DNA from 3 places in the Pantoea sp. SYBGC1 genome. Region 2 is predicted to be linked to each of the others. Evidence: predicted binding sites of a transcription regulator. Region 2 holds the regulator's gene; each other region holds the start of a gene.
What was found. The regulator Fur, encoded in region 2, represses iron uptake genes when iron is present. The targets are predictions, from matches to a motif close to ATAATAATGAGAACNACTATCAA.
Positions count from the first base shown of each region.

Region 1: exbB (tol-pal system-associated acyl-CoA thioesterase) is a predicted target of Fur. The motif match lies at 5,824-5,846, and genes of this name have one in related genera.
Region 3: zupT (zinc transporter ZupT) is a predicted target of Fur. The motif match lies at 2,758-2,780, and genes of this name have one in related genera.

Region 1 covers NZ_JBXUNM010000007.1:149,550-156,619, forward strand. Annotated here, with positions in the region: gene AC2CF9_RS13295 (1-acylglycerol-3-phosphate O-acyltransferase) at 1-216, shown strand, start outside; gene ftsP (cell division protein FtsP) at 322-1,749, shown strand; gene dkgA (2,5-didehydrogluconate reductase DkgA) at 1,796-2,623, opposite strand; gene AC2CF9_RS13310 (AraC family transcriptional regulator) at 2,816-3,733, shown strand; gene AC2CF9_RS13315 (DedA family protein) at 3,737-4,399, opposite strand; gene metC (cystathionine beta-lyase) at 4,497-5,687, opposite strand; gene exbB (tol-pal system-associated acyl-CoA thioesterase) at 5,934-6,662, shown strand; gene exbD (TonB system transport protein ExbD) at 6,668-7,070, shown strand, end outside.
Region 2 covers NZ_JBXUNM010000003.1:150,364-157,433, forward strand. Annotated here, with positions in the region: gene ybfE (LexA regulated protein) at 106-381, shown strand; gene fldA (flavodoxin FldA) at 519-1,049, shown strand; gene fur (ferric iron uptake transcriptional regulator) at 1,406-1,852, shown strand; gene AC2CF9_RS07975 (hypothetical protein) at 1,913-2,308, opposite strand; gene glnS (glutamine--tRNA ligase) at 2,544-4,214, opposite strand; gene nagE (N-acetylglucosamine-specific PTS transporter subunit IIBC) at 4,364-6,388, opposite strand; gene nagB (glucosamine-6-phosphate deaminase) at 6,729-7,070, shown strand, end outside.
Region 3 covers NZ_JBXUNM010000007.1:130,250-137,319, reverse strand. Annotated here, with positions in the region: gene AC2CF9_RS13235 (DUF1190 family protein) at 1-594, shown strand, start outside; gene AC2CF9_RS13230 (glutathionylspermidine synthase family protein) at 602-1,765, shown strand; gene ygiD (4,5-DOPA-extradiol-dioxygenase) at 1,818-2,597, opposite strand; gene zupT (zinc transporter ZupT) at 2,794-3,561, shown strand; gene ribB (3,4-dihydroxy-2-butanone-4-phosphate synthase) at 3,601-4,257, opposite strand; FMN riboswitch at 4,366-4,515, opposite strand; gene ubiK (ubiquinone biosynthesis accessory factor UbiK) at 4,687-4,992, shown strand; gene hldE (bifunctional D-glycero-beta-D-manno-heptose-7-phosphate kinase/D-glycero-beta-D-manno-heptose 1-phosphate adenylyltransferase HldE) at 5,032-6,456, opposite strand; gene glnE (bifunctional [glutamate--ammonia ligase]-adenylyl-L-tyrosine phosphorylase/[glutamate--ammonia-ligase] adenylyltransferase) at 6,538-7,070, opposite strand, start outside.

The DNA of each region.
Region 1 (7,070 bases), on a different contig from region 2:
ATCCCGATCGTCGTCTCCAATACGCATGGCAAAATTAATATGAATCGCTGGAAGAATGGCCTGGTGATTGTAGAGATGCTGCCACCGGTCGATACCGCACAGTTTGAGACCACTTCTGTGCGTAAGCTGGCGACCCACTGCCGTGAAATAATGTCTGCTAAGCTGGAAGAGTTAAACGCAGAAGTCGCTGAACGCGAAAAAAACGGTAAAATCTGAGCCTCATCCGGGGGGGGTGGATGCCGCCCCCGTGCACCACAGCAAAATTAACAACAACAACATGGACACGGCGTTTTACGCCCCGCTCAAAAGGTCTGAAGTTTTATGTCTTGCAGCAGACGTCACTTTATTCAGCTTTCTGCCGGCGTTGCGCTGGCCTCTTCGGCATTGCCTTTTTCAGCCCGCGCCGCTGCTCCGGCTGGCGATGTCCCACTGCCGGTCCCGCCGCTGATTGAATCCCGCCGCGGACAGCCGCTGTTTCTGACGCTGCAGCGCAGCCACTGGTCATTTACGGGCAGCGGCAGCAAAGTTCCGGTCTGGGGCATCAACGGTCTCTATCTGGGGCCGACGGTGCGGGTCTACAGCGGTGATGACGTCAAGCTTATCTACAGCAACCGGCTTAATGAGCCGGTGGCGATGACGGTCAGCGGCCTGCAGGTGCCGGGCGCGCTGATGGGCGGGGCGCCGCGCATGATGTCAGCGGGCGCTGACTGGTCGCCGGTGCTGCCTATCCGGCAGGGGGCGGCGACGCTGTGGTATCACGCCAGCACACCGAATCATATGGCACCACACGTCTATAACGGCCTGGCGGGAATGTGGCTGATTGAAGATGACGTGAGCAAATCTCTGCCGCTGCCTAAGCACTACGGCGTGGATGATTTTCCGCTGGTGATTCAGGATAAGCGCCTCGATAACTTCGCCACCCCGGTCTATAACCCGCCGTCAGAGGGCGGGTTTCTTGGTGATACGCTGCTGGTTAACGGCGTGCAGAATCCCTATGTGGATGTTTCCCGCGGCTGGGTGCGCCTGCGCCTGCTGAACGCCGCCAATGCGCGCCGCTTTGACCTGCGTTTTTCAGACGGTCGTCCTTTTACCGTCATTGCCAGCGATCAGGGCTTTCTGCCCTCGCCGGTTGCGGTACAGACGCTCTCTCTGGCGCCTGGCGAACGGCGCGAGGTGCTGGTGGATATGTCGCAGGGTGATGAAGTCTCAATCACGGCGGGCACGGCGGCAGGGATTATGGATCGCCTGCGCGGCCTGTTTGAACCCTCATCCATTCTGACCAACACGCTGGTGCTGACGCTGCGCCCCACCGGGCTGCTGCCGCTGGTCACCGATAACCTGCCGATGCGGCTGCTGGCCGATCAGATCCTTGACGGCGTCGCGGTGCGGACGCGCGAGTTTCGTATTGGCGATAGCGTACCGGGCATTAACGGCGCGCTGTGGGATATGAACCGCATCGATACCACCACGCAGCAGGGAACGTTTGAGCGCTGGATTATTCACGCCGATCGCCCGCAGTCGCTGCATATTCAGGGCGTCATGTTCCTTATCAAAAGCGTCAACGGCGCGCAGTCGATGGGCGAAGATCGCGGCTGGAAGGATACCGTCTGGGTTGATGGCAGTGTGGAACTGCTGGTGAGTTTTCCGCAAAGCGCCAGCGATCACTTCCCGTTTGTCTATTACAGCCAGACGCTGGAACTGGCCGATCGCGGTACGGCAGGGCAGATGGTCGTTAATCCGCTCTCCTGACGAAGAAAAAGGCCGCCGTGAGGGCGGCCGCAATTGTCGTGCTGCTCTAGCCGTTAAACGTCTCCGGATCGGGACCCAGACGCTGGCCCTTATCCAGTTTAGTGATTTCGCTGATCTCACTTTTCTCCAGCCGGAAATCGAAGACGTTAAAGTTCTCCTCAATGCGTGCCGGCGTCACTGATTTCGGGATCACCACCAGGCCGCTGTCCAGATGCCAGCGGATCACAATCTGCGCCGCGCTCTTGCCATACTTTTTCGCCAGCGTGCGGATAATCGCCTGATCGAACACCCCTTCGCCGCCCTGCGCCAGCGGGCTCCAGGATTCAGTCTGGATCTGATGCAGTGCGTTCCAGGCGTGCAGCGTACGCTGCTGCAGCATCGGATGCAGCTCAATCTGATTCACGACGGGCGTTACGCCGGTTTCATCAATCAGGCGTTTCAGGTGCGCCTCATGAAAGTTGCAGACGCCGATGCTTTTGGTCAGACCCTGCTGCTGCAGCTCAATCATCTTCTCCCATGCCGCAACGTAGTGATCTTTTTCCGGGCAGGGCCAGTGCATCAGGTAGAGATCAACGCTGTCGAGCTGCAACTTCTCCAGGCTGGTCTCCATCGCCTGCTGCACATTCTGCTGGTCATCATTCCACAGCTTGGTGGTGACGAAGATATCGTTGCGCGCGACCGGCGTATCCTTCAGCGCCCGGCCAATCGCCTCTTCATTTTTATAGGCGGCAGCGGTATCGATTGAGCGATAGCCCACTTCCAGCGCTTTCAGTACGGCGGTATGCGCCTCTTCCTGACTTGCCTGCCAGACACCGAGGCCAAGCTGCGGCATCATATTGCCGTCGCGCAGTTTGATAATAGGTTGATCTGCCATTGGGGCTCCTTTTTCATTGCGATCGCTGAATGGAAAACTGTGTGCTTAAGTCTAGACAACAAACGTGCAGTGCGGATCGCTCTGCCAGAGCGGACTCTGACCCTTTTCTGCAAAAATCTTGCCTGATTCTCCAGGGGAGTAGAGCTTTGTGCAGCGTTACGGCACACTGAATTTTTTATCCGGAAAGCCGCCATGTCCCATGACGCCCTGTGTCGCCAGCTTGCCCGCCGGGTGGTCGCGCTAATGTGCGACCCGCAAAAACCGCACTGTGCAGTGAAAAATGTCCGGCTCATTTACGCCAGCGAAACGCTGCCGCGTACACCGATGATGTATCAGCCCGGCATTGTGATCCTGTTTCAGGGACGCAAAACCGGCTATCTCGGCAGCACGGTCTTTCACTATGATGCCAGTAAATATCTGATGCTGACGGTGCCGCTGCCGGTTGAGTGCGAAACGGAAGCCACGCCCGATGCGCCGCTGGCGGGCATGTGTCTGAGCGTGGATACCGCTTCACTGCAGGATCTGCTGCTGGATATCGGTGATGATGAGCAGTTTCAGCCCGCGGCGCAGACCTCGGGTATTCATTCCGCCTGGCTGAGCGAAGAGATGCTGTGCGCCGCAGAGCGGCTGCTGGATGTGATGAGCCATCCGCGCGATGCACGGGTGCTCGGCCCGCAGCTGGTACGGGAAATCCTTTATTATGTACTGACCGGTCCAATTGGCGGTGCGCTGCTGTCGCTGGTTAACCGGCAGACGCAGTTCAGTCAGATTGCGCGCGCGCTGCGGCGGATTGAAACGCACTTCGCCGGCAGCCTGAGCGTTGAGACGCTGGCGGCCGAGGTCAACATGAGCGTATCCGCTTTTCACCACAATTTTAAGGCGGTAACGCAGACGTCGCCGCTGCAGTACCTTAAACGCTATCGCCTGCATCAGGCGCGGCTGATGATGCTGCAGGATGGCGTAAAGGCGAGCGCAGCCGCGCTGCGGGTAGGGTATGAGAGTCCGTCACAGTTTTCCCGGGAGTTCAAACGGCTGTTTGGCACAACGCCGGGTGAAGAGGTCAGCCGCGCGCGTCAAACGGTGCAGTCGCTGCCGTTTGACGCGGCGTGATAATTACGAGGTTTTCTGGCGGCGTTTTTTCCAGATTACTACAATGCTGCCGGCCAGCCCGGTAAACAGCAGCACTAGCGGCAGGATCATCAGAATAGCCATAACCTGATCTTCATGCCGCTTAATAAACGGCACCTGGCTGATGCCATAGCCCATCGTAACGACAATACCGACCCACAGCACGCCGCTCAGCCAGTTAAACAGCTGAAAACGGCTGTTACGCAGCCCGGAAATACCCGCCATGGTAGGCAGCAGCGTGCGCACAAATGCCAGGAAACGGCCCACCAGCAGCGCCATCAGTCCGTGGCGGTTAAACAGATGCCAGGCGCGCTGATGGTACTGTGCGGGCAGATGCATCAGCCAGCTTTTGACCAGCCGGGTATTGCCCAGCCAGCGCCCCTGCAGATAGCTCAGCCAGCAGCCGAGGCTGGCGGCGGTGGTCAGGATCACCATGGTCGGCACAAAGTCCATTACGCCTTTAGCAATCATGGCACCCGCCAGCAGCAGCAGACTGTCACCTGGCAGAAACGACGCCGGCAGCAAGCCATTTTCCAGAAACAGCGTCAGAAACATCACACCGTAGACAATCCATACTACATCCGGATTGGCCAGCGCAGCAAAATCCTGATGCCAGAGCGCCTGGACAATCTCATGTAAAACACCCATCTGCTATCCCGTCGAGTTACAAGGCTTCTATAGTAGCCCTCCGCGGCCGCCTGCGCGTTGATCTGATATGGCGAGCCACGGATGGTTGAAGGTTGGTTTAATTCGTTAAGCGGTCAAAACCCGCCTGCAGATCGGCCAGCAGGTCGCTGACGTGCTCCAGACCGATATGCAGACGTATCAGCGTGCCCGTAAAGTCGACGCCGCCTGCCGGGCGAATTGCCGCCAGCTCTTCTGGCTGGCTGGCCAGGATCAGCGACTCATAACCGCCCCACGAATAGGCCATGCTGAAATGATGGAAGCGATCGAGATAATTTGCCAGCCGCTGCGCATCCAGCCGCTCATGCAGCACAAATGAAAACAGGCCGCTGCTGCCGCTGAAGTCGCGCTGCCAGAAACGGTGCCCCGGGCTTTGCGCCAGCGCCGGATGATTGACCCGTGCCACTTCAGGCCGGCCAGTCAGCCACTCCGCCACCTGCAGCGCGCTCTCTTCGTGCTGGCGCAGGCGGGTGCCTAAGGTGCGCAGACCGCGGCTCGCCATATAGGCCGTATCCGCATCGACCATCTGCCCCATCAGGTAGGAGTTTTCGCGCAGCTGCGGCCAGCAGCGGGCGTTGGCCACCGCGGTGCCGATCATGGCGTCACTGTGACCAATGATATATTTGGTGCCGGCCTGGATAGAGATATCAATCCCGAACGCCAGCGCGTTAAACAGCACGCCCGCCGCCCAGGTGTTATCCAGCATGATAATCGCCTCGGGCGCTTTGGCACGTACGGCGGCAACAATGGCCGGAATATCCTGCACTTCCATCGTCACCGACGCCGGCGACTCAAGAAAAACCACGCGGGTATTGGGCTGCACCAGTTCACCGATCTCACTGCCAATGCAGTGATTAAACCAGGTGGTGGTGACCTGCATTTTGGTGAGGATTTTGCTGCAGAAATCCTGCGTCGGTTCGTAGACCGCTCCGCTCATCAGCACGTGATCGCCCGCTTCAACAAACGCCAAGATGGCGTTGGCAACGGCGGCTGCGCCGCAGGGATAGAGCGCACAGCCTGCGCCACCTTCCAGTTCAGTCATCGCATCCTGCAGCGAAAAGTGCGTAAGGGTGCCGCGGCGGCCATAAAAGAGTTCGCCTTCAGCCCGCCCGGCGGTGGCGCGTTGTTTATCCGCGACGGTATCAAAAACCAGGGATGAGGCGCGCTGTATTACGCTGTTCACCGCGCCCTGCGTATAACGTTTATTACGTCCTGCGCTCACCAGCGCGGTATCCAGTTTTTTCGTAGCCATCACTGCCTGTCCTGACCCATCTTACAAAGCATTCACGTTACCACGAATCAGGGGAGGGGTTGAGCCTGTTTACCGATTATCAGAGTGGCGCCAGCCCGGCGGCAAAGGCACTGCCGCCGCCGTCACTGCTTTGTAAATAGTAATGAGAACGACTATCACTTAGATCCTTTTTTTTGCTATGATCGTCTCTTCAGTCGTGAACTCTACAACAGAATCTGGAGATGCAGCGTGGTAGCCAGTGATTTAATGCAGACAGACCTCTCCGTCTGGGGGATGTACCAGCATGCCGACATCGTGGTTAAAATTGTCATGATTGGCCTGTTGCTGGCATCCGTCGTGACCTGGGCTATCTTTTTTGGCAAATATGCTGAACTGAGCGCCGCGAAACGTCGCCTGAAAAAAGAGCAGCAGGCGCTGGGCGCAGCACGCTCACTGGCTGACGCTTACCGTGCGGCAGAGAGCTTCAAAGCCGGCAGCCACAGTGCTGTACTGCTGGCCGATGCGCGCGAGGAGCTGACGCTGTCAGCGGGCACAGACGATCTGGCGGGCATCAAGGATCGCACCAGTTTTCGCCTTGAGCGTCGCGCAGGGGCGTTCAGCCGTCATGCCGGACGCGGCAATGGTTTTCTGGCAACCATCGGTTCCGTGGCGCCTTTTATCGGCCTGTTCGGTACCGTATGGGGCATTATGAATAGCTTTATCGGCATCGCTAAAACGCAGACCACCAATCTTGCTGTGGTCGCGCCCGGCATTGCCGAAGCGCTGCTGGCAACAGCGGTTGGTTTGGTTGCCGCTATTCCTGCCGTGGTTATATACAACGTCTTTGCACGCATGATTGCCAATTATAAAGCGTCGCTGGGTGACGTTGCGGCCCAGGTGCTGCTGCTGCAAAGCCGCGATCTGGATCTCGGCACGGCGCACGTCGCGGCGGAAACCAGCCGTCCGGCTGCTACGCATAAGCTGCGCGCAGGATAATCATTATGGCGATGCGTTTAAACGATGAGGCCGCTGGCGACAGCGAAATGCATGAGATTAACGTCACGCCGTTTATCGACGTTATGCTGGTGCTGCTGATTATCTTTATGGTGGCGGCACCGCTGGCAACAGTGGATGTGCGCGTTAATCTGCCAGCGTCCACCAGCGCACCGCAGCCGCGTCCGGAGAAGCCGGTCTATCTCTCAATCAAAGCGGATAAGCAGATCTATATCGGCAATGATGCGGTGACGAAAGAGACGCTGGTAAACGCGCTGACTGCGCAGACCGCGGGAGATAAGCAGACCACTATCTTCTTCCAGGCCGATCAATCAGTGGACTATGCCACGCTGATGGCGGTGATGGACCAGCTGCGCGCGGCGGGCTATCTGAAGATTGGCCTGATGGGAA
Region 2 (7,070 bases):
GTATGATGTCGCGCTAAAATTTTGCCGCGGTGGTTACACACTGTGGCTGGCCGATAATGTGTTTAATCGCGCGGCGCCGTTCGCGCCCACTCAGTTTCGCAAATCATGGCAAAAGAACAGACAGACCGTACCACGCTTGATCTCTTTGCAGACGAGCGACGACCGGGCCGCCCGAAAACCAGCCCGCTGTCGCGCGATGAGCAGTTGCGCATTAATAAGCGCAACCAGCTTAAACGCGATAAGGTTCGTGGGCTACGGCGCGTAGAGCTCAAAATGTCCGGCGAAGCGGTTGACGCGCTCAATACGCTGGCTGAGCAGCAAAATATCAGTCGCAGCGAGCTGATTGAGCAGATGCTGCTGACGCAGCTCAAACTCATATAATTTATGCAGACCGCACACAGGAACACAAACTCTGCGCTTTGCGCGTTCCGCGCTTTTTCAGGGTCTGCTATCATTCGCTTATCTGTGTAGTCTGTTGACTTACTCTCACATTCAGGATTTAAGAGGTTACCTAACCCATGGCAATCGTAGGCATTTTCTTCGGCAGCGATACCGGCAACACTGAAAACATTGCAAAGATGATCCAGAAACAACTGGGTAAAGATGTCGCCGAAGTGCATGACATTGCTAAGAGCACGAAAGAAGATCTGGAAGCGTTTGATATCCTGCTGCTGGGTATTCCTACCTGGTATTATGGTGAAGCGCAGTGCGACTGGGATGATTTTTTCCCGACGCTGGAAGAGATTGACTTCAATGGCAAGCTGGTTGCGCTGTTTGGCTGTGGTGACCAGGAAGATTACGCTGAGTACTTCTGCGATGCGCTGGGTACAATTCGCGACATTATTGAGCCAAATGGCGCAATTATCGTGGGTCACTGGCCTGTTGAAGGTTACCACTTTGAAGCCTCCAAAGGCCTGGCTGATGAGAAGCATTTCCTCGGGCTCGCCATCGATGAAGATCGTCAGCCAGAGCTGACGAATGCGCGCGTCGAGGGCTGGGTGAAGCAGATTTTTGATGAGCTGCAGCTCAAAGAAATTATTGAGGCATAATGTGTTGCCGTTACCCGATGCAGGCGCGGTTAACATCGGGTAACGGAATTGCCTATAAAAATAATAGCTACGCTTTTTTAACTTTTCCCTGCAATTCTGTAGAATACCCGCAACGGTTAATGGCTTATTCCTCTGTCAGCAGGCTGAGGCTGAGTGAACTGAGAACCCAGCACTGTATAATCCCGCCGGCGACAGCAAGAGCGTTACTCCCGCCTCTGGTGATTTCTTTAACATTTGCCTGGTTTCTATTCGCCTGTCCCGGTTCTATAATGAGACGCAAATGAGAATGCGCGTTAACCACACATTCAAGGCTGTTAAGCCGCAAATGACTAGCAAAGTAACAGGACAATATCCGCATGACTGACAACAATTCCGCATTGAAAAAGGCTGGCCTGAAAGTCACGCTGCCCAGATTAAAGATTCTGGAAGTGCTTCAGGAACCCCAGTGCCATCACGTCAGCGCGGAAGATTTGTACAAACGCCTGATCGATATGGGCGAAGAGATTGGTCTGGCCACGGTATATCGCGTTCTGAACCAGTTTGACGACGCGGGCATTGTAACCCGTCATAACTTCGAAGGCGGCAAGTCCGTTTTTGAATTAACGCAGCAGCAGCATCACGATCATCTTATCTGCCTGGACTGCGGTAAAGTGATTGAGTTCAGCGATGAGTCGATCGAAACGCGCCAGCGCGAAATCGCGACCCGCCACGGTATCAAGCTCACCAACCATAGCCTCTATCTGTATGGTCACTGCGAAGTGGGTGACTGCCGGGAAGATGAAACGCTGCATAACGATAAATAACGCAGTTACGCTGTAAAATAAAAAAACCGGTGCCTGCACCGGTTTTTTTGTTGCTGCAATTCAGGCGACCAGCGTCTCCTGCAGGTAGCGCCAGCGCGGATTTTCCGTTGTGCAGTCCAGCACCGCCAGCGAAATACGGCTGTGGCTCTCGCCGTTCAGTATCTGCAGTTCGCGATACTGAATGGTGACCTCTTTTTGCTGCTCAGAAATGATCGCATGTTCGCTGGTCGCGATGCGCATTCCTTCACGCTGTCCGCACAGGCGGCGAAATAGTTCTTCAACGTCATTCAGATTCAGCTGTCTGCCCTGTGGCGTAACCATCCGAAAATCAGGATGGAAATGCGACAGCAGCAGCCCCATGGTATCGTTGCTGACATCCGCATGATTAAAAATACGTTCAATGAGCTGATGTAAAACCACAACGCTATGTTTGGCTTCCTGAGCGAGGCTTGTCATTATTTTTCCCTTTTTGCTAGCCACAGACCAAGTCCGGAGTGCGCATAGCCTACCTGAAAAAAAGGATTTAACACGGTCAAATGCGTTAATTTTTTTAAAGTCAGACAAGTCGTAAGCCCGCGTATCTGCACAATTTTATTTAACGCAGAATAAATGTTTGCCGGGGAGCAAAAGAGGATAATAAAAAAGGGCGAATGCTCGCCCTTATATAATTTTATGATGCCGGAAGCGGTTATTATTCGCTGCCGATCTTCGCCCAGGTATCACGCAGGCCTACCGTGCGGTTAAATACCAGCGCTGATGGCTGCGAGTAGACGCTGTCCGCGCAGAAGTAGCCTTCACGCTCGAACTGATATGGCGAGGTTGCCACCGCTTCGCGCAGTCCTGGCTCCACAAAGCCCTGCTTAATCTGCAGCGAGTCCGGATTCAGGGTCGCGAGGAAATCCTCTGCCGCGCCCGGGTTAGGCACGCTGAACAGGCGATCGTAGAGGCGGAACTCAGCGGGCAGCGCATGAATTGCGGAGACCCAGTGGATCACCCCTTTTACTTTGCGGCCATCAGCCGGGTCTTTGCTCAGCGTATCCACATCGCAGGTCGCATAGATGCAGGTGATGTTGCCCGCCTCATCTTTTGCCACACGCTCAGCGCGGATCACATAGGCGTTGCGCAGGCGCACTTCTTTACCCAGTACCAGACGCTTATACTGCTTGTTAGCTTCTTCACGGAAATCTGCGCGGTCGATCCATACTTCGCGGCTGAAAGGCACGTCGCGCGTCCCCATCTCCGGCCGGTTAGGATGGTTTGGCATGGTGATGATCTCGTCATGCCCGGCAGGCAGGTTTTCAATCACGACTTTAAGCGGATCGAGCACGGCCATAGCACGCGGCGCATTTTCGTTGAGGTCGTCACGAATGCATGACTCCAGCGAAGCCATCTCAACGATATTGTCCTGTTTGGTAATACCGATGCGGCGGCAGAACTCACGGATTGATGCCGCGCTGTAACCACGACGGCGCAGGCCTGAAACGGTCAGCATGCGCGGATCGTCCCAGCCTTCAACCCGCTTTTCGCTCACCAGCTGCGTCAGCTTGCGCTTCGACATCACCGCATATTCCAGATTCAGGCGCGAAAATTCATACTGCCGCGGATGCACCGGAATCGTGATGTTATCCAGCACCCAGTCATACAGGCGACGGTTATCCTGAAACTCCAGCGTGCAGAGCGAATGCGTGATCCCTTCCAGCGCATCGGAGATGCAGTGCGTGAAGTCGTACATCGGATAGATGCACCATTTGTTGCCGGTCTGATGGTGTTCGGCAAACTTAATGCGGTAGAGCACCGGATCGCGCATCACGATAAAGCTGGAAGCCATATCGATTTTGGCACGCAGGCACGCCTTACCCTCTTCAAAGCCACCGTCGCGCATTTTCCGGAACAGCGCCAGGTTCTCTTCAACGCTGCGATCGCGATACGGGCTGTTTTTGCCCGGCGCCGTCAGCGTGCCGCGATACTCGCGGATCTGCTCGGGTGACAGTTCGTCAACGTACGCCAGCCCTTTGTTGATCAGCTCGACAGCATAATTAAACAGCTGATCAAAATAGTCGGATGAGTAACGAATGTTGCCGCTCCACTCAAAGCCCAGCCATTGCACATCATTTTTGATCGACTCGACGAACTCCATATCCTCTTTCACCGGATTGGTATCATCGAAACGCAGATTGCATTCCCCCTGATAATCCTGTGCGATTCCAAAGTTCAGGCAGATCGATTTTGCATGGCCAATATGCAGATAACCATTGGGCTCTGGCGGGAAACGGGTATGCACAGTACTGTGCTTACCGCTCGCCAAATCTTCGTCGATGATCTGACGAATAAAGTTCGTTGGGCGGGCTTCAGCCTCACTCATCTCAAAATCCTCAAACAATAACGGGTGATTTTACCTCGAAGTAACGGAGTATGATCCACAAAGCGCTGAAGGGAAACAACCGTTTGTTGGCGCTTTTAAAACAAAAAAGGCAGGAATCGCTTCCTGCCTGATTGGTTAAACGCCTGGGGTTAGTTTTTCACCTCATAGAGCGGCGTTTCACCGGCAACAACCGTGCCGGTTGCCAGCAGCGTAAGACCTGCGAAGTCGTCGCTGTTGCTGACCACCACCGGACTGATCATCGAGCGCGCGTGAGCGTTCAGATAGTCCAGATCCATCTCCAGGATCGGCTCGCCAGCGGTAACGGTCGCGCCCTCTTCCACCAGCCGGGTAAAACCGCGCCCTGCCAGCGCAACGGTGTCCAGCCCCATATGCACCACTATCTCAACGCCGCTCTCTGTTTCCAGACAGAAGGCGTGATTGGTGTTGAAGATTTTCACTATAGTACCGGCAATCGGTGCCACCACGCGGCTATCCGACGGCTGGATGGCCAGGCCATCACCTACCGCTTTGCTGGCGAACGCTTCATCCGGCACCTTATCCAGCGCCACTACATGACCTGATACCGGTGCCAGCAGCGTGGCAATCGCCTTATGTGTCGCCGCGGGCGCAGGCGCGGCTGCTGCCACAACCGGTTTAGCCACAGGCGCAGCGCTGGCGGCCGCCACCGGGCCTTTGGTCAATACGGACTTCATCGCAGTAGCGATACTTTCCGCCTGCGTACCCACAATAATTTGCACGCTCTGCTTATTAAGACGGATAACGCCTGAAGCGCCGATGCGTTTTGCCACACCTTCGCTGACCTGTGCGGAATCTTTCACGTTCAGACGCAGGCGCGTGATACAGGCATCGATATGCGTCAGGTTTTCAGAGCCGCCAACGGCAGCAATATAGCGACGCGCCAGCGATTCAGTGGCCGTTTCACCGCTATTTTCCTGCATAACATTCACATCATAACCATCGGTTTCATCATCCGCTGCCAGTTCGCGGCCCGGCGTCAGCAGGTTAAATTTGCGGATAGTGAAACGGAAGACGACGTAGTAGATCACGAAGAAGACCAGGCCCTGCGGGATCAGCATCCACCAGTGCACCGCCAGCGGGTTACGCGATGAGAGCACCATATCTACCAGGCCGGCGCTGAAGCCAAATCCGGCAATCCACTGCATGCTGGCCGCAATAAACACTGAAATACCGGTCAGTACCGCGTGGATCACATAGAGCACCGGAGCCACGAACATAAAGGAGAATTCCAGCGGCTCAGTGATACCGGTAAAGAATGCTGCGAAAGCGGCCGCCAGCATAATGCCACCCACTTTTGCGCGATTTTCAGGACGCGAGCAGTGATAGATAGCCAGTGCCGCACCCGGCAGGCCAAACATCATGATTGGGAAGAAGCCCGCCTGATAGCGACCCGTAATGCCCGGAATGCCGCTGCCGTTAGCAATAGACTGCGCGCCGCCGAGGAATTTTGGAATGTCGTTAATACCCGCAACATCAAACCAGAACACGGAATTGAGCGCGTGGTGCAGGCCAACCGGGATCAGTAACCGGTTAAAGAAGGCGTATACCCCTGCTCCGACAGAACCCAGTTTCTGGATATGTTCTCCAAAGCTTACCAGACCACCAAAGATCACCGGCCAGACGTACATCAGGATAAACGCCACGACAATCATCAGGAAGGAGACCAGAATCGGTACCAGGCGACGCCCGCTGAAGAAAGAGAGCGCTTTAGGCAATTCGACATGGCTGAAGCGGTTATACATCTCAGCCGAAAGGATACCCACCATGATACCGACAAACTGGTTTTCAATTTTGCCAAACGCCGCAGGCACCTGCTCAAGCGGCATTTTCTGTATCATAGCGACGGCAGCAGGCGAACAGAGCGTGGTCACCACAAGAAAGCCAACAAAGCCGGTCAGGGCCGCGGCGCCATCTTTATCCTTAGACATACCGTAGGCGACACCAATCGCAAACAGTACCGACATATGGTCGATAATCGCGGAGCCTGACTTTATCAGCAGTGCCGCCAGCGCGTTACCTGCCCCCCAGCTGTCGGGATCGATCCAGTAGCCTACCCCCATCAGGATAGCGGCCGCCGGCAGCGTGGCCACCGGCACCATCAGCGCACGGCCGACTTTTTGTAAATAGCCTAATATACTCACCTTGTTCTCCCCCTATGAGACTGGCGTATCCCCTGGTACGGGTTGGTTTTATTATCCCGGCACCTGGCGTGTTGATAAGACGATTCTCTGCGAGATGCAGTGTAAAGATAAATTAATTCGCCTCGCAAATTAAAACCGCTCCGGTTGTGACTTTTATCACTTTAATAGCCAAATTAAGTCGCTTAATACTGGTCACTGCTACAAACTTATTTTATGATAAAAAATATCAACCACTCTTTTTCGCTGTAGCCTGCTGATAAACGCGTTAACCTCATTCACACTTGATCACGGCTGCTACAGCATATTCTTTTTATCTGTTTAACCGAGGTGCACTATGAGACTGATTCCGCTGGCTACACCTGCTCAGGTTGGCAAATGGGCAGCCCGCCATATCGTCAACCGGATTAACGCCTTCAACCCAGGCCCTGAGCGTCCCTTTGTTCTGGGATTGCCTACGGGCGGCACGCCGCTGGAAGCTTACAAGCATTTGATTGAGATGCACAAAGCGGGCCAGGTCAGCTTTAAGCATGTCGTCACATTCAATATGGATGAGTATGTTGGTCTGCCGAAAGCGCACCCGGAAAGCTATCACAGCTTTATGTATCGCAACTTTTTCGATCATGTTGATATTCCGTCAGAAAACATCAATCTTCTGAATGGCAATGCGGAAGATATT
Region 3 (7,070 bases), on a different contig from region 2:
GTCACCGCAGTATTTATGCTGGCAGGCTGTGAACAGAGCGATGAAACAGTTTCGCTCTATCAGAATGCTGACGACTGTGCGAAAGCCAATCCGGATCAGAGCGGTCAGTGTAAAGCCGCTTATAACAATGCGCTGAAAGAGGCGGAGCGCACCGCGCCTAAATATGCCTCACGCGAAGATTGCGTGGCGGAATTTGGCGAAAATCAGTGCCAGCAGGCACCGGCTCAGGCGGGTGCGGGCACCACCGCAAACAATGCCGAAGCACAGCACAGCGGCGGCTTCTGGATGCCGCTGATGGCGGGCTACATGATGGGACGTATGATGGGCGGCGGCGCCGGTTTTGCTCAGCAGCCGCTGTTTTCCCCTAAAACCCCTGCCAGCCCGGCTAACGGACAGTTCGTAGACGCCGCCGGTAAAAACTATGGCTCAGCGACCTCTGGCCGCACCATGAACGTGCCTAAAACCGCCATGGCACCTAAACCGGCTACGACCTCGACCATTACCCGCGGTGGCTTTGGCGAAACGGTCGCGAAGCAAAACAGTATGCAGCGCAGCAGCGCCAGCGGCACCAGCAGTCGCTCGCTGGGAGGCTAAGCGCCGTATGCAACGTATTGCTATCAGCGAACGCCCGGACTGGCGCGCAAAAGCCACTGAATATGGCTTTCAGTTTCACACGATGTATGGTGAGCCTTACTGGTGTGAAGAGGCCTATTATCAGTTCACGCTGGCACAGGTAGAGGCGCTGGAAAGCGTTACGGCAGAGCTGCATCAGATGTGCCTGCAGGCGGTGGAAAAAGTGGTTAACAGCGATGCGCTGCTGACCCGCTTCTGTATTCCGAAACACACCTGGGAATTTGTCCGCGAATCCTGGGCTCAGCGTCAGCCTTCGCTCTATTCCCGTCTGGATCTGGTGTGGGATGGCAGCGGTGAGATCAAGCTGCTGGAAAACAATGCCGACACGCCGACGTCACTCTATGAGGCCGCTTTTTTTCAGTGGATCTGGCTCGAAGATCAGCTTAAAGCGGGCAATCTGCCGGCGGGCAGCGATCAGTTCAACAGCCTGCAGGAGAAGCTGATTGAGCGGTTTGCGGTCCTGCAGCAGCAGCACGGCTTTAACTGGCTGCACTTTGCCTGCTGCCGTGATACGGAAGAGGACCGCGCGACGGTACAGTATCTGCAGGATTGCGCCACAGAAGCGGGGCTTCCCGGCGAGTTTCTCTATATCGACGAGATTGGACTGGGCGAAAAAGGCCAGTTTACCGACCAGCACGATCGCGTCATCAGCAACCTGTTCAAGCTCTACCCCTGGGAGTTCATGCTGCGCGAGGTGTTCTCGACCAAGCTGGCCGATGCCGGCGTACGCTGGCTGGAACCCGCCTGGAAAAGCATTCTCTCCAATAAAGCCCTGCTGCCGCTACTGTGGGAGATGTTCCCGGATCATCCCAATCTGCTGCCCGCCTGGTTTGCAGATGACAGCCAGGCGCCGCAGATGGATAAATATGTGGTGAAGCCGCTGTTTTCCCGTGAGGGTGCCAATATCCGTATTATTGAAAACGGCAACGAAATTGCGCGCGCTGACGGTCCCTATGGCGAAGAGGGCATGATTATCCAGCAGTTCTGCGCGCTGCCCCGATTTGGCGACAGCTATACGCTGATTGGCAGCTGGCTGATAGACGATCAGCCGGCGGGGATTGGCTTACGCGAAGATCGGGCGCTGATCACCCAGGATCTGTCGCGCTTCTATCCGCATACTTTTATCGGCTAACCTGGTGGCGCGTTCCGGTGCGCCCCTTTCCGGCCTGCGACAACGCGGGCCGTTATCCCACCTGCGCTGACAGCATACTGATGGCGCCCATCTCCATGCCCTCAACCGGCACGCTGACCGCCTCACCCGCTGCGCGTGCGCCCAGAATATAGAGCAGCGGCAGATAGTGTTCAGCCGTCGGATGCGAAAGCGCCGCGCCCGGATGCTGCTGATAGTTAACCAGCGGATGATCGGCTGCCGGCGCGTCGCTGTGCAGGTTATCGCGCACATACTGGTTAAACGCTTCGGCCCACGGATACGCCGGCGCACTCCCCTGCCACTGCAGCTTGCGCAGGTTATGCACCACGTTGCCGCTCGCCACCAGCAGGATCCCCTCATCGCGCAGCGCAGCCAGTTTACGTCCGGCCTCAAAATGCCATGCGGCGGGCCGGGTACTGTCCACGCTGAGCTGCACCAGCGGAATATCCGCCTCAGGATAGATTTTAGCCAGCAGGCCCCACGAGCCGTGATCGAACCCCCAGCTCTCATCTTTTTCTGCCGCCGGCAGCAGCTCCGTTACGCGCTGCGCCAGCGCAGGCGATCCGGGTGCCGGGTAACGCACGTCAAACAGCGCCTGCGGAAATCCGCCGAAATCGTGAATAGTGCGCGGCTGTTCCATGGCTGTGACGCGCGTTCCGCGCGTGTACCAGTGCGCGGAAATCGCGAGGATAGCGCGCGGGCGCGGCAGATCTCTGCCCAGCTGCTGCCATACCCGGGTATAACGGTTCTCTTCCAGCACGTTCATCGGGCTGCCATGACCCAGAAACAGAGCAGGCATACGGCCATCACGCATTTTCACACCTCATCGCTGTTGCTTTCATGAGCGCCACAATACGCGCTTGCCTGGCCACTTAAACGCGGAGATGCGTGATAATGTCTGTCAGCAAATTTGAACAAGTGCAGCCGACATAACTTTACGCTTAATAACTCGATATTTTATAAGGTTAATTATAATGTAACTGGTAATCATTATCATCGTGGAGCTTGTTATGTCGGTGCCTTTACTGCTCACTATTCTGGCCGGTGGTGCCACCTTTATTGGCGCCCTGTTTGGCATTCTCGGTCAAAAACCATCAAACCGCCTGCTCGCCTTTGCGCTCGGCTTCGCCGCCGGCATTATGCTACTGATTTCGCTGATGGAGATGCTGCCAGCGGCGCTGCATACTGCGGGAATGTCACCGATGCTGGGATACGGTATGTTTATGCTCGGTCTGATCGGCTATTTCGCGATGGATCGCCTGCTGCCGCATCAGCATCCGCAGGATCTGATGGCGACTCAGGGTCGTCCGGTTAACCTGAAGCGAACCGCTGTGCTGCTGACGCTGGGCATCAGCCTGCACAATTTTCCTGAAGGGGTCGCCACCTTTGTTACCGCCAGCAGCGATATGGAGCTGGGGCTGGGCATCGCTTTAGCCGTGGCCATTCACAATATTCCTGAAGGACTGGCGGTTGCCGGGCCGATGTACGCGGCGACCGGTTCCAAAGCTAAAGCGCTGTTCTGGGCCTGTATTTCCGGTATGGCGGAGATCCTGGGCGGCGTCATTGCCTTTCTGCTGCTCGGTCCGGCGCTGTCGCCGGTAGTGATTGCCGCCATTATGGCCGCGGTCGCAGGGATTATGGTCGCACTTTCGGTGGATGAACTGATGCCGCTGGCGCGCGAAATCGATCCGCACAATAACCCGAGCTATGGCGTGCTGTGTGGGATGACGGTGATGGGGCTGAGTCTGACGCTGCTGCAGACCGCCGGCGCGGGCTGATTTCCCGCCCTCCGGCTGGTCTGCTTTTGTATGCCAGCCTTAGCTGGCCTGACGGGTTTCACGCTGGCGGCGGTAAGCCACCAGATCTTCAATGGTCACCACGGGCATATCATGCTGCTGCGCAAACGCGATCGCTTCAGGGGCGCGCGCCATGCTGCCATCGTCGTTAGTCAGCTCGCACAGAACGCCAGCCGGTTTGAAACCCGCAAGCGTGACCAGATCGAGCGTGGCCTCGGTATGACCGCCGCGCGTCAGTACGCCACCTTCGCGCGCGCGCAGCGGGAAAACGTGTCCCGGACGGTGCAGGTCAGCTGGTTTAGCGTTATCAGCAATCGCGGCGCGGATAGTGGTGATGCGGTCCGCTGCAGAGACGCCGGTGGTCACCCCCGCTGCGGCTTCGATCGTAACGGTAAATCCGGTGCCGTAAGAGCTGGTGTTGTTCTCTACCATCATCGGCAGATCGAGCTGCTGGCGGCGGGCCTCATTGATGCAGAGGCAGACAATACCGCTGCCGTGGCGGATAGTCAGCGCCATCTGCTCTGTGGTCATGGTCTCTGCGGCAAAAATCATGTCGCCTTCGTTCTCGCGATTTTCATCGTCAAGAACCATTACACCGCGACCGTTGCGCAGTGCGTCAAGTGCACGTTCTACACGCTGTTCCGGCGTGCCAAATTCAGAAAGAAGCGTCTGATTCATGGTAATTAACCTTAAAATATTATGAGTTACCAGAACCAGGGCGAGCTTAGGAGTGCGTGAAAAATACACATGGCAAAAACGTGACGCGGGCATAAACCCGGCTGATGTCGTTACCCTCTCCCATCCGGACTTTAACCGTCGGCCCCGGAATCACACCGGATCTGCTGTCCTTTTGCTCGGTAGCAAAAGCGCTCGCGGGCTTTCAGCAGAAGCTGATTTACCGCCGGTGGGGAATTTCGCCCCGCCCTGAGAATAAGCAAAATCACTATAGCGTTATTCACCGGGACGGGCAATCGACAAAAGTGCAATTGCTTTTGCACATCATGCGTTGCGGATTTCGGGTTTAACCTTTTTGGTTCTGGCATTACACTTACTTCTTGTACCGTCGGAAAACGTGCTGCTCACAGCCACCGCAATCAGGAAATAACCATGATCGACACAAAAAAAATTGAACAACTGGCGCGCCAGGTCCATGAAGCGATGCCGAAAGGCATCCGCGACTTTGGCGACGACGTGGAGAAGAAAATCCGGCAGGTTCTGCAGGCGCAGCTGACCCGTATGGATCTGGTTAACCGTGAAGAGTTTGATGTCCAGACTCAGGTCCTGCTGCGCACCCGCGAAAAGCTGGCAGCCCTGGAGCAGCGTCTGGCGAAACTGGAGAGTGAAAGCCCGGCGGCACCGGCGCCAGCAGTGGTGACGCCCGATCCGGCCGGTAAAATCGATACGCCACAGTAAATATTATCAGCCGGGTGGCTGCTGCCCCCGGCTGTCTGCTCAGTGACTGCGGATCGTTTTAATGATGTTGGTGGTGGAGATGCCATCTTCAAAGTTAAGCACGCGTACGTCACCGCCGTTGGCCCACACTTCTTTACTGCCTGCAATCTCTTCCGGCTTGTAATCCCCGCCTTTCACCAGCAAATCTGGCAGCACATCGGCAATCAGACGCTGCGGCGTATCTTCTTCAAACAGCACGACCCAGTCTACCGCTTCGAGTGCGCTCAGCACGATCATCCGGTTCTCCTGCGGATTAACCGGTCGGGTTTCGCCTTTGAGTCGTCGGGTTGACGCGTCGCTGTTCACTGCCACAATCAGCCGATCGCCCAGCTTGCGGGCATTGGCGAGATAAGAGACGTGTCCTGCATGCAGGATGTCAAACACGCCGTTGGTCATCACCACTTTCTCGCCGCGCTGACGCGCCTGAGCCACGGCGGTTTTCAGCTCGCTCTCCGTCATCACGCCAAAGCCGCTTTCGGGACGTGCATGAATAGCGTTCTCCAGCTCCACCGTACTGACGGTGGAGGTTCCCAGCTTGCCTACCACCACGCCTGCCGCCGCGTTGGCAAGGAAACAGGCGTTTTCCAGCGTATCCCCCGCCGCGAGGACCGCGGCCAGGACGCCAATAACCGTATCACCGGCACCGGTCACGTCATAGACTTCCTGCGCCTGCGTCGGCATATGCAGGGGCGCTTTACCTGGCTGCAGCAGGGTCATGCCGTTTTCAGAACGGGTCACCAGCAGCGCTGAGAGCGCATAGTCAGCGATCAGCTGCATTCCCCGGCTGACGATGTCCGCTTCGGTTTTACATTTGCCGGCAACGGCTTCAAATTCAGACAGGTTTGGCGTCAGCAGGGTTGCACCGCGATAGCGCTCAAAGTCGGTGCCTTTCGGGTCGATCAGTACCGGTACGCCCGCTTCGCGGGCCAGCCCGATCATGGTCTGGACGCTGCTCAGGGCGCCTTTAGCGTAGTCTGACAGCACCAGCGCGCCAGCCTGTGACAGCGACTGACGCATACGATCGTGGATGGGCTGCGGATCGACCTGATCAAAGCCCTCTTCAAAGTCCAGCCGGATCAGCTGCTGGTTGCGCGACAGCACGCGCAGCTTGGTGATGGTGGGATGCGTTTTCAGCGCCACAAAGTCACAGCTGACGTTAACCTGCTCCAGCGTGCGGCTCAGTACCTGCGCGGCATCATCCTCACCGGTCAGCCCAATCAGACGCGATGCGGCACCCAGCGCGGCAATGTTCATTGCCACGTTGGCCGCGCCGCCCGGACGCTCCTCAATGGTATCCACTTTGACGACCGGCACCGGCGCCTCGGGTGAAATGCGGCTGGTCGGGCCATACCAGTAGCGGTCTAACATCACATCGCCAACAACCAGTACGGTGGCCTTGCCAAACGCGGGCAGTGTTACTTTCATTTCAGAGACTCCAGACTACGCTCAAAATATTGCGCGGATAATACCATATACCCGCCGCAGGGTAAGATGCCGCCGCACGCCTCAACTGTCTGGCTCAACCGTGCCCAGCCAGCGCTGCCAGCTGGCGTTGACAATGCCGCGCTCGCGGGCAAAACGATCCGGTGCCACGTGACCCGGCAGCGCCTGCAGGGCCAGATGATGCAGCGCATCACGCAGCGTGACGTAAGCATGCGTCAGCGCCTGCGCTTCCTGGCCAGGCATAATATCGTGCTCCGCCATCAGAGCAAAAATGCGCACGTTATCTGACCAGCGCGTCAGGGCCGGCCGATCCGCCGCTGACGCTAAGACCAGATACTGGGCAATGAATTCAATATCGGTAATACCGCCTGCATCTGTTTTTATCTCCCAGCGCCCTTTATGTTTGTTGCTCAGGTGCGCACGCATCTTCTCGCGCATTTCACGTACCTCATTCCGCAGCGGTGCTGTCGCACGGGGCAGGCTGAGAATAGCGTGGCGGATCTGCGTAAAACGCGCCATCAGCGCCGGCTCACCAAAGACAATACGCGCACGCACCAGCGCCTGATGCTCCCAGGTCCAGGCATCATTACGCTGAT